Regions from separate parts of the Lysinibacillus sp. FJAT-14222 genome, predicted to be linked through region 1. Evidence: riboswitches for the same ligand, from Rfam matches in the RefSeq annotation. Region 1 holds a riboswitch; each other region holds the start of a gene.
What was found. A riboswitch is a leader RNA that binds a small molecule or an ion and turns the genes downstream of it on or off. The one in region 1 is predicted to bind thiamine pyrophosphate.

Region 1 (3,187 bases):
AATACAATGAGCTGTTTTTAGAATTTAAAATGAGTATACGATAACCTATTTAAAGCTGTTCTTACGTTACTAACGTTGAGAACAGCTTTTTTCGTTTAGCGCTGGAGGTAAACTTCTAGAGGAAAACTGGGGGCAGTATTTGTTTAACAAAAAGAATCCCCACAACTTTACTAGCAATTTCTCTTATTTCAGACTTCTAGTCAATAGCAAACGTACAAGCCTTGTGGTAGACTGTAGTATATTTGATTAAAAAGGGGGTATTCGATGACCCAGCAGAAGTCTAATAAGGCGGCTTTGTATATTTTAATGTTTAATATGTTTATCGCAATGGGGAGTATTGGAATTATTATTCCTGTCATGCCTGAATATTTAAAACTATTTGGTGCTGCAGGACAAATTCTTGGCATGTTGATTGCAACGTTCGCCTTGGCACAATTCGTTTTTTCTCCAATTGCTGGGAATCTTTCGGATCAATACGGTCGAAAAAATCTCATTATTTTCGGTCTTATAGTGACAGGACTTGCACAAATTGGTTTTGGGCTTTCTACAGATGTGTGGATGCTCTTCTTGGCACGCTTTTTAGGTGGCCTTGGATCTGCATTTGTGGCACCTCCTATAATGGCTTTTGTGGCAGACGTCACGACTTATGAGGAACGAGGTAAAGGAATGGGTATGCTAGGGGCAGCAATGTCCTTTGGTTTTATGATTGGACCAGGCATCGGTGGATTCCTCTCAAAAGTTAGCTTGCATTTTCCATTTTATACTGCTGGATGTGCAGCTATCTTAGCAGCTATTTTATCGTTCTTTTTATTACCTGCTACAAAACCAAACACAGCGAAAAAAGCGCAGAAGCAAGATAATCTTGCAAAGCAAATGGTCCGTTCAGTCCGAATGCCTTATTTTGTCATGCTAATTATCATGCTTGTTTTCTCATTCGGAATCGCTAACTTCCAAACAACATTATCATTATTTGTTACAGACAAGTTTAATTACACACCTACAGATATCGCTATTATATTAGTTGTAGGTGGCGCTTTTGGTGTTATTGTACAAATATTTGTTATTACACCGCTGTTTAATCGATTCGGCGAAATGAAAGTAGTGTTAGTCAATTTATTTATTGCATCCGTTTCGATTTTCTTAATATTATTCGCATCTGGCTTTGCACTTATTTTAATTGTAGCGACAATCTTCTCTACAGCTACGACATTGATTCGTCCAGCTGTCAACACACTGATTTCAAAGCTTGCTGAAAATGAACAAGGCTTTGCAGCTGGTCTCAACAATGCATATATGAGTCTTGGTAATATGATTGGTCCAGCTTTAGCAGGTTTATTATTCGATTGGAATATGAACAGTCCTTATATTTTCGGGTCTATTATTTTAATGGCTTGCTTCTTCCTTGCCCTTATTTGGACAATGAAAAAAGCACCGCATCTAATGCATCCTGATACAAATTAGTCTGAAAAGTTATTGACTATTTTTAGTAGTATACTACATTATTATGTAAAAATTAAATTCTATTATTACCACTAGGGGAGTCTTTAAAAGGCCGAGACGTATATGATCATATACGGACCCTTTGAACCTGATCTAGTTCACACTAGCGGAGGGAAGTGGCGACACTTGCTTTTTAAATATGTAAATGCAAGGCCGCTTCCTATTGTTTTTAGGAAGCGGCTTTTTTTGTCTGGTTTATCAACGATTCACTAAATACTAAAAAGGAGTGGAAATTATGTCAATTCGAAAATTAACAATCATGGCCTTATTAGTAGCAATTGCCGTAGCAGGTTCTACCTTCGTATCTATACCAACGGGAATTGCACGTGCCTACCCTGTACAGCATGCCATTAATGTTATTGGCGCTATTATTCTTGGACCAGTGCCTACTGTTATGGTCGCCTTTGTCACAGCTATTATTCGTATTTTAACAGGCACAGGCTCATTATTAGCTATACCCGGCAGTGTCATTGGTGCTCTATGTGCAGCTCTTGCCTATAAATACAGCGGCAAACAATGGCTCGCAGGTATCGGTGAAATGTTTGGAACAGGTATTATTGCCTCACTCATTGCAGTACCTTACGCACATTTAGTAATGGGGACATCCGTTGCTGCTTTATTTTTCATGCCAGCCTTTTTAACCTCAAGTACCATTGGTGCTATCCTGGGCATTGTCATTGCTAGCAATTTGCGCAAGACTATGTTTGTAACTAATCTTAACACTCTACTTAAATAATGATTTACGGCAATATAAAAACGTTACTTCTTAATGGCAATTAATTAAGAAAGTAACGTTTTTTGTCCAACCAAAATCATTCATACTTCAATGGTAATCCCATTTCATGAGCAATTAATAAAAAATCTTTTTTACTTATTTCAAAATGACCAAATCTGAATTTATAGCCATATTTCGATGTATCTTCTACAAATTCTAAATAATCTAAGATCCTTTTTATTGGTACAGACTTTGCCTCTTTATAAAAGTCTATATCTCTTCTAAAAGGAATAAAATTTTCTGCCATTTGGAACTCGTAAATTCGCTCGTCTTTTACCCTTCCAATTGCGGTAAACTCTCTTACAGGCTCATTACCATCTAGACTTTTTTTAGGAGAATAATAAATGATCCAATCTCCTTTTTGCATTCGTTTCAAAGGTCTCTCTTTGCCATGGCATAACTGGCCGAATCCTCCCTCAACCCCTTTTTGCACATGATTGAGAGATACCACGCCAATCCAATATTTCGTGTCTCTTTCAGTCATAGGAAGAGCTCTCCTTTTATTTTGGGATCATCGTAAACGACTTTATTTTTTCATTTTCAAGAATTAGCCTTTCTTCCAAAATCACTGGATTTGGCAAACCATCCCAAGTAGTCGAAACGATAGCACTACATTTTATATCATCGCCTTCAATATTTTGAATAGTTAATTTAAACCCTTTCGGCATAGGTGACGTGTAAAAATTCTGTATTTCTTTTCTTCCTTTAAAAACTTCACCTTTAAAATTTTTCAATTCCCCATGATCTGCATACATATCAGATAAATCTTGACCCTCTTCTTGTGCTCTTTTTAAATACTCCTTCATAACCTCTACTGCTTTCATCTGTCATCACTCTTTCATTTTTATTGATAAGGTTATCAATTATGCCTCGGCATAATTGCGTCCGGATTCGGCTTTGTGCTTAGGCCTG
Region 2 (3,187 bases), on a different contig from region 1:
AATATGGTCATAGCCAGGCGCGATATCTGTTGTTAGCGGCCCTAAAGTATAGAAAGGAGCTTCCTTACACACCTCTAACTGCTTGTCCATATTTTCTTTAATAAGATGCATTGGCACATGCCCTGGTCCTTCTACCATCACCTGTACATCATGCTTCCAGGCAATTTGCGTTAATTCCCCTAGCGTTTCCAGCTCCGCAAACTGAGCCTCATCATTTGCATCTGCAATGGAACCAGGACGTAAACCATCACCTAAAGAGAAGGCAACATCATATGTTTTCATAATTTCACAGATTTCTTCAAAATGTGTATATAAGAAGCTTTCTTGATGGTGATATAAACACCACTGTGCCATAATCGAGCCTCCTCGAGATACTATGCCTGTTACACGATTAGCCGTTAATGGCACATAGCGTAGCAGAACCCCTGCGTGAATCGTGAAGTAATCAACACCTTGCTCGGCCTGCTCAATCAACGTATCACGATACACCTCCCACGTTAAATCCTCTGCCACACCATTTACTTTTTCTAGCGCTTGATAGATTGGCACCGTTCCTACAGGCACCGCGGCATTACGAATAATCCATTCACGTGTCGTATGAATATGCTTACCAGTCGACAAATCCATAATGTTATCAGCACCCCAACGTGTCGCCCATGTCATTTTTTCTACCTCTTCCGCAATAGAGGATGACACTGCTGAATTTCCAATATTAGCGTTAATTTTCACGTGGAAGTTACGTCCAATAATCATTGGCTCGGCCTCAGGGTGATTAATATTAGAGGGCAAAATTGCACGCCCTGCCGCGATCTCTGAGCGCACGAATTCAGGATCCATATTTTCGCGAATCGCTACAAATTCCATCTCTGAAGTAATAATTCCCTTTCGTGCATAGTGAAGCTGTGTTACATTTTTACCTTTCTTCGCACGTAAAGGCTTTCTAGATAAATCCGGAAAAACATTTTCATTCATTCGTGGATCATCAGCTTTGCGGAATCCATTATCTTCTGGCTTGATTGTACGACCTTCGTATTCTTCGACGTCACCTCGTTCTTTGATCCATGCACTACGTAAAGCTGGCAATCCTTTCGTAATATCCACCTTATACTCAGGATCTGTGTACGGGCCACTCGTATCATAAACACGTACTGGCGCATTTTCCTCTTCACCAAAGCTACCTGTCGTCGGACTTAAAGCAATTTCACGCATTGGCACTAAAATATCTGATCGAGATCCTTCTACATACACTTTTTTACTTCCATCAAAACTTGACATAATCGTAATATTCTTATCGCTAACTGTTGTCATAAACTACTTCGCTCCCTTTTCCATTTATACAAGGACCGAATCTAGCTCACCCAAACAAAAAATCAATTTCGCCTTGGCGTAATTGCGTCCGGATTTTGAATTGTGCCCGCACAATTCATTCCTTTTAAAATCCGTGACATCCGCCGGAGGCTTGTCTTCATTCAGCAGGTGTTTGGGCACCCACTGATAAGGAATCTTAACCGCATACATCTCATCACTCGCAAAGATAGGAGTCTTCTGCTGAATGAAGACAAAAAGCCGAATCCAAAGAAAATTTTGGATCCGGCTAAGAATGTAAAGGTATAGTTATTGCAAAAAACAGAGAGTGCAATAATGATTAACTTTCCCACGCTGGTATGAGCCAGATCAGGTCCAAAGGGTCAAGAAACCTCTATGCGTTTCCCTCTCAGCCTGACTCATCAGACTCCCCTAGTTAGTGCTATTAAGTTTGATGCTAGTGTAGCAGATATTGCTAATAGATGGAAGCTTCATTTGAATATTTTCGGCTCATCATCATAAAGTGTGGTTGATTTCCGTTCCGGCTGAGCGCTTTCCTGGGGGCGTCCGATGAGCCGTTTGGGGCAACAGGATGTTGGTCACGAAGGCGTTATCACAGGACGTGATGCTTTTAGCCTTCGTTCCCCTACTTGCTCGCTCCAGGGTCTCATCTGTGACGCTAATCCCCAAGGAGTCGCCCAGCCTCCACTTGGCATACGTTTTAAAAAATATAATCCCTAACTTTTGGTGATTAGCTTATTTTTAAAAATCAGAAGGAAAGCCGCTTACTCCAGATGGCTGTCACTTCTTCCGAATAACATCCAGCCGTTAGGTAAACAACAGTTCCGCTACATAAATTACAATCGTCACTGTAATACAGCTTACAATTGTTGAAAATAAAACCGTTTGTGCAGCGGTTGTCGATTCCACACCATATTCTAATGCCAGACTAGAGCTATTTCGTGATGTCGGAAAAGCACTAGCTATAAAAAGTGATTGTGCCACGACACCATCTAAGCCAAGTACAAAAATGATAAGTAAAGCTACAGCTGGTCCTATAATTAGTCGTGTAAAACAGCTAATGAATACTGTCTTATTGAACATTGATTTAATTTCAAGCTGTGATAGTTGAGCTCCTAATGTTATTAGGGCTACAGCAATAAAGCCATCTGCCACATGGTCTACCGGAATTTTTATAAACTGCGGAATAGTAATATTAAAATAGTTCATTGCCACACCAATTATAAGCGCATGGATAATAGGCATTTTGAGAAAGTCTTTTACAATAGACATGCCCGATTTTGTTGAAGAAATTAAATTGTACAAGCCATATGTATAGGTCGTCATATTTTGAAATATTACGAGAATGACCTGAATCGCTACTCCAATCGGCTGTGTTACGAAAATCATTTGCGCGACCGGAATACCATAGTTGCCTGAATTAATAAGGACAACACTATTTTTAAACACTGCAGCCTCTGTTTTTACTAAACCGAGCCCCTTTGCTATAAAGTGACTAAGCACCATTTGACTTCCTATAAAGAGTAAAATAAATAACGCAACTTCCCCAAGTACAGACAGCTCTATGCTCGTTTCATATAAATTCACAAAAACAGCTGCTGGCATGAAGCAGTATGTAATAAGCTGAGATAGCGCCTTTAAATTAAAGCGAAATTTCTTTTGTAAAACTGCACCAAGTACTAGAAGTATTAAAATAGGAGCTACAATTTGGAAGAAAATCATACCGAGATACGTCATAGCGAGTCCCCCCTTCCTTTCCTATAGTATTGCTGTTTGTAAACTCGGTCAATGTACTTCAGCGTTCACTCATCCTGTCTTTTTCATCATGTTCAAACAATAGCAAAGCGCTCTTGGAAGGATG
Region 3 (3,187 bases), on a different contig from region 1:
TGGGCTTGGGTTAGATGTATATGATGCCTATACGGATCAATTACGAGATGTGAAAACATTATCAGGTGGAGAAAAGTTTAATGCATCATTAAGTCTTGCCCTTGGTATGGCAGATGTGATTCAAAGCTTTCAAGGTAACATCCGCATTGAAACGATGTTTATTGATGAGGGCTTTGGTTCTCTCGATGAAGAAGCATTAAATAAGGCGATTGACACTCTCATTGATTTACAAGATTCTGGACGCATGATTGGTGTCATATCACACGTTGCAGAGCTAAAAGCTACAATGCCCGCAGTTCTGCATGTCGAAAAAACAATGAATGGTCATAGTCAAACATATTTTGAAGTGAAATAAAGTGAAAAGGCGTATCTCCGTTATATGGAAATACGCCCTTTTGTTATTTTTTAGTTACGTTAGGAGTCGTTCCTTTCTTTGTAGCGATTACTTTTTTTACAATTGGGATAACGATAGGTGCTAATTTTACGGCGGTTTTGACAACTTTAGATACTTTCATAAAATAACAGCTCCTTTAACTATTGGTACTATTTGTTTAGTTCGAATATAACATTATCGGATAACGCGAACAGCTTGAACAATATTCCAAATAAGAATTCCTATTGAAACGAGTAAGTAAATTGCGAATGAAGCAAACCAAATAATAAGAAAAGTACTGCTACTTGAATCTGGGTCAAAAGTGTTAAATGAAAAGGTTGAGATGACAAAGACTGCAAATAAGATAATTCCGAATCCGACTGGAATTAAATGTGATATTAGTGCTCGAATAGAGTGACTCTTTACGTAGCTATCTTTTGAAATAAAGTAAACAACTAATGGCACAATAAAAGGGGCGAAAAAAATACTGAGATAACTAAACGCAGATAAAATTTTTTGGTTCTCCATAGTTGTACCTCCTTTTTTAATATTTACGCATGAAAAACAGCAAAGTTTCAAAAAATAATGTGGAAGAGGTTGTAATCATAACAGTGTTTGCGTACAATGAGATTGTTCAAATAAATTAAGATGTAACGACCACAAGGGGAGCTGATGATGTCAGCTGAGACTGGGCACGTAATGCCTTGACTCTTTGAACCTGTAAGTTAACACTTGCGTAGGGATGTGGATAGAAACCGACACTTTTACGATGTGAGGCTCTGTCCTGGCATCGTTTTTTATCTTTATTCAGCTACTAAAAACATGATGAATGGAGATTAAGCCTTTTTGATGCCAGATAGGGACATATTTGCCAACAGTTTTCTATTCCTGCTCTTGTATCCTACATCGGAACAAAGGAGAGAATAATTATGGACAAAAAAAGACTTTTAATGCTTGTGGAAATTGCGATATTCGCAGCGATTGGCCTTGTGCTCGATCAGGTTTCCTTCCAAGTATGGGCACAAGGAGGCTCTGTTAGTCTAGTGATGGTGCCAATAATGTTAATGGCATTTCGTTGGGGTCTTATGCCAGGTCTGACAACAGGCTTACTTATTGGTGTTATGCAAACAATGTTTGGTGCCTTTATTATACATTGGCTTCAAGGATTACTCGATTATGGTGTTGCCTTCACAGTAGTTGGTTTAGCGGCCGTTGTTCGCCGACCAGTACTCGAGGCTGCTAAAAATTTAAACAAAAAGAAAATGGCACTTTATATTATTCTAGGAACTGTATTAGCAGGATTTTTACGATATGCAGCACATACCATTGCGGGCGCTGTATTTTTCTCAGAGTATGCTGGAGATCAAAATGCGTGGATTTATTCCATCATTTATAATGGAACATATATGCTACCAGCAACAATTTTAACAGCAATTGTGGGTGTTCTGTTATTCACAGCAGCTCCTCAATTAATGCAACGAAAATCATAACTATTATGCCCTTCACATGAGTGGAGGGTTTTTATTTTTATTAAATTGAATGTAGGATTGTTGCTTTTTTAGCTAGGTTAGGGATTGCGTATATTTATGTCATGCAAATAAGTTGATCTTCGTTACGACTGGGCGACTCCTTGGGGATCAGCGATAGAGGAACGAAGGCTAAAACCATCACATCCTGTGATAACGCCTTCGTGACCAACATCGGTGCCGCTGCCGCTTCGCTTTCGCGCAAAAAACATCTGTTGACCCGAGACCCTGGAGCGCAGCGGATGTTTTCTGTGCGAAAGCGTAGCGACAGCAACAACAAAAGCGGCTCATCGGACGCCCCCAGGAAAGCGCCCAGTCGGAACGGAAATCACCCCTACGTTACGGTAATGAGCCTATTTTCAGCACTTTACAATGTAAGATGGCATATAATATTTAAAGCGTTTAGCGTTTTATGCATAGAAAGTTATGTTATATTAAATAGTAGATATTAGATGAAAGGGACGTTAAAAATGATTGTAAAAACGCAAGAAGAGATTGAAGCCTTTAAAAAAATCGGCCGTATTTGTGCTGAAATTCGTGAAGCAATGCAGGCAGCTACAAAACCAGGTGTAACAACACTTGAGCTAGATGAAATTGCAGGCCGTATGTTTGCTGAAGCAGGAGCAGTTTCTGGACCTAAAGGGGAGTATGATTTCCCAGGATATACATGTATTAGTGTTAATGAGGAAGTGGCGCATGGTATTCCAGGTAAACGTGTGATTAAAGATGGAGATATCGTAAACATAGATGTATCTGGTTCATTAAATGGCTACTTTGCAGATACTGGCATTTCATTTGTAGTTGGTGAAGGCTACGAAGATAAAGAAAAGCTGTGTCGCGTAGCTAAAAGTGCTTTCGATCGAGCGATGACAAAAGTAAAAGCTGGATCAAAATTAAACCAAATCGGAAAAGCTGTTGAGCGTGAAGCATATGCCAACGATTTAACAGTGATTATGAACCTAACTGGTCACGGTTTAGGTCGTTCCTTACATGATGAGCCAAATCATATTTTAAATTATTATGATGCATGGGATTCTACAATTATGAAGGAAGGCATGGTGCTTGCCGTCGAGCCCTTCATCTCAGCGAAAGCGGAGCATATTGTGGAAGCTGGTGATGGCTGGACATTCATTACGCCAGACAAATCATTAGTTGCCCAAATTGAGCATTCAATTATCGTTACAAAAGATAAACCAATCATCTTAACGGCATTAGATGAAGAATAAAACTAAAATCCTGCTAACCAATTTATTTTTGGTAGGCAGGATTTTTTTTAATAAATAATATA

Region 2: another riboswitch for thiamine pyrophosphate. It lies ahead of thiC (phosphomethylpyrimidine synthase ThiC); the one in region 1 lies ahead of thiW (energy coupling factor transporter S component ThiW).
Region 3: another riboswitch for thiamine pyrophosphate. It lies ahead of thiT (energy-coupled thiamine transporter ThiT); the one in region 1 lies ahead of thiW (energy coupling factor transporter S component ThiW).

Annotation. Positions count from the first base shown of each region.
Region 1 is NZ_LIYL01000024.1:137,679-140,865, forward strand. Features, by position in the region: gene AN161_RS12730 (ABC transporter substrate-binding protein) at 1-44, shown strand, start outside; gene AN161_RS12735 (MFS transporter) at 265-1,461, shown strand; TPP riboswitch at 1,525-1,632, shown strand; gene thiW (energy coupling factor transporter S component ThiW) at 1,736-2,236, shown strand; gene AN161_RS12745 (EVE domain-containing protein) at 2,313-2,759, opposite strand; gene AN161_RS12750 (hypothetical protein) at 2,776-3,099, opposite strand.
Region 2 is NZ_LIYL01000003.1:22,258-25,444, forward strand. Features, by position in the region: gene thiC (phosphomethylpyrimidine synthase ThiC) at 1-1,308, opposite strand, end outside; TPP riboswitch at 1,635-1,749, opposite strand; gene AN161_RS01505 (AEC family transporter) at 2,134-3,063, opposite strand.
Region 3 is NZ_LIYL01000061.1:43,464-46,650, reverse strand. Features, by position in the region: gene AN161_RS25515 (SMC family ATPase) at 1-355, shown strand, start outside; gene AN161_RS25510 (DUF4870 domain-containing protein) at 569-901, opposite strand; TPP riboswitch at 1,026-1,133, shown strand; gene thiT (energy-coupled thiamine transporter ThiT) at 1,303-1,863, shown strand; gene map (type I methionyl aminopeptidase) at 2,370-3,125, shown strand; gene AN161_RS25495 (hypothetical protein) at 3,148-3,187, opposite strand, start outside.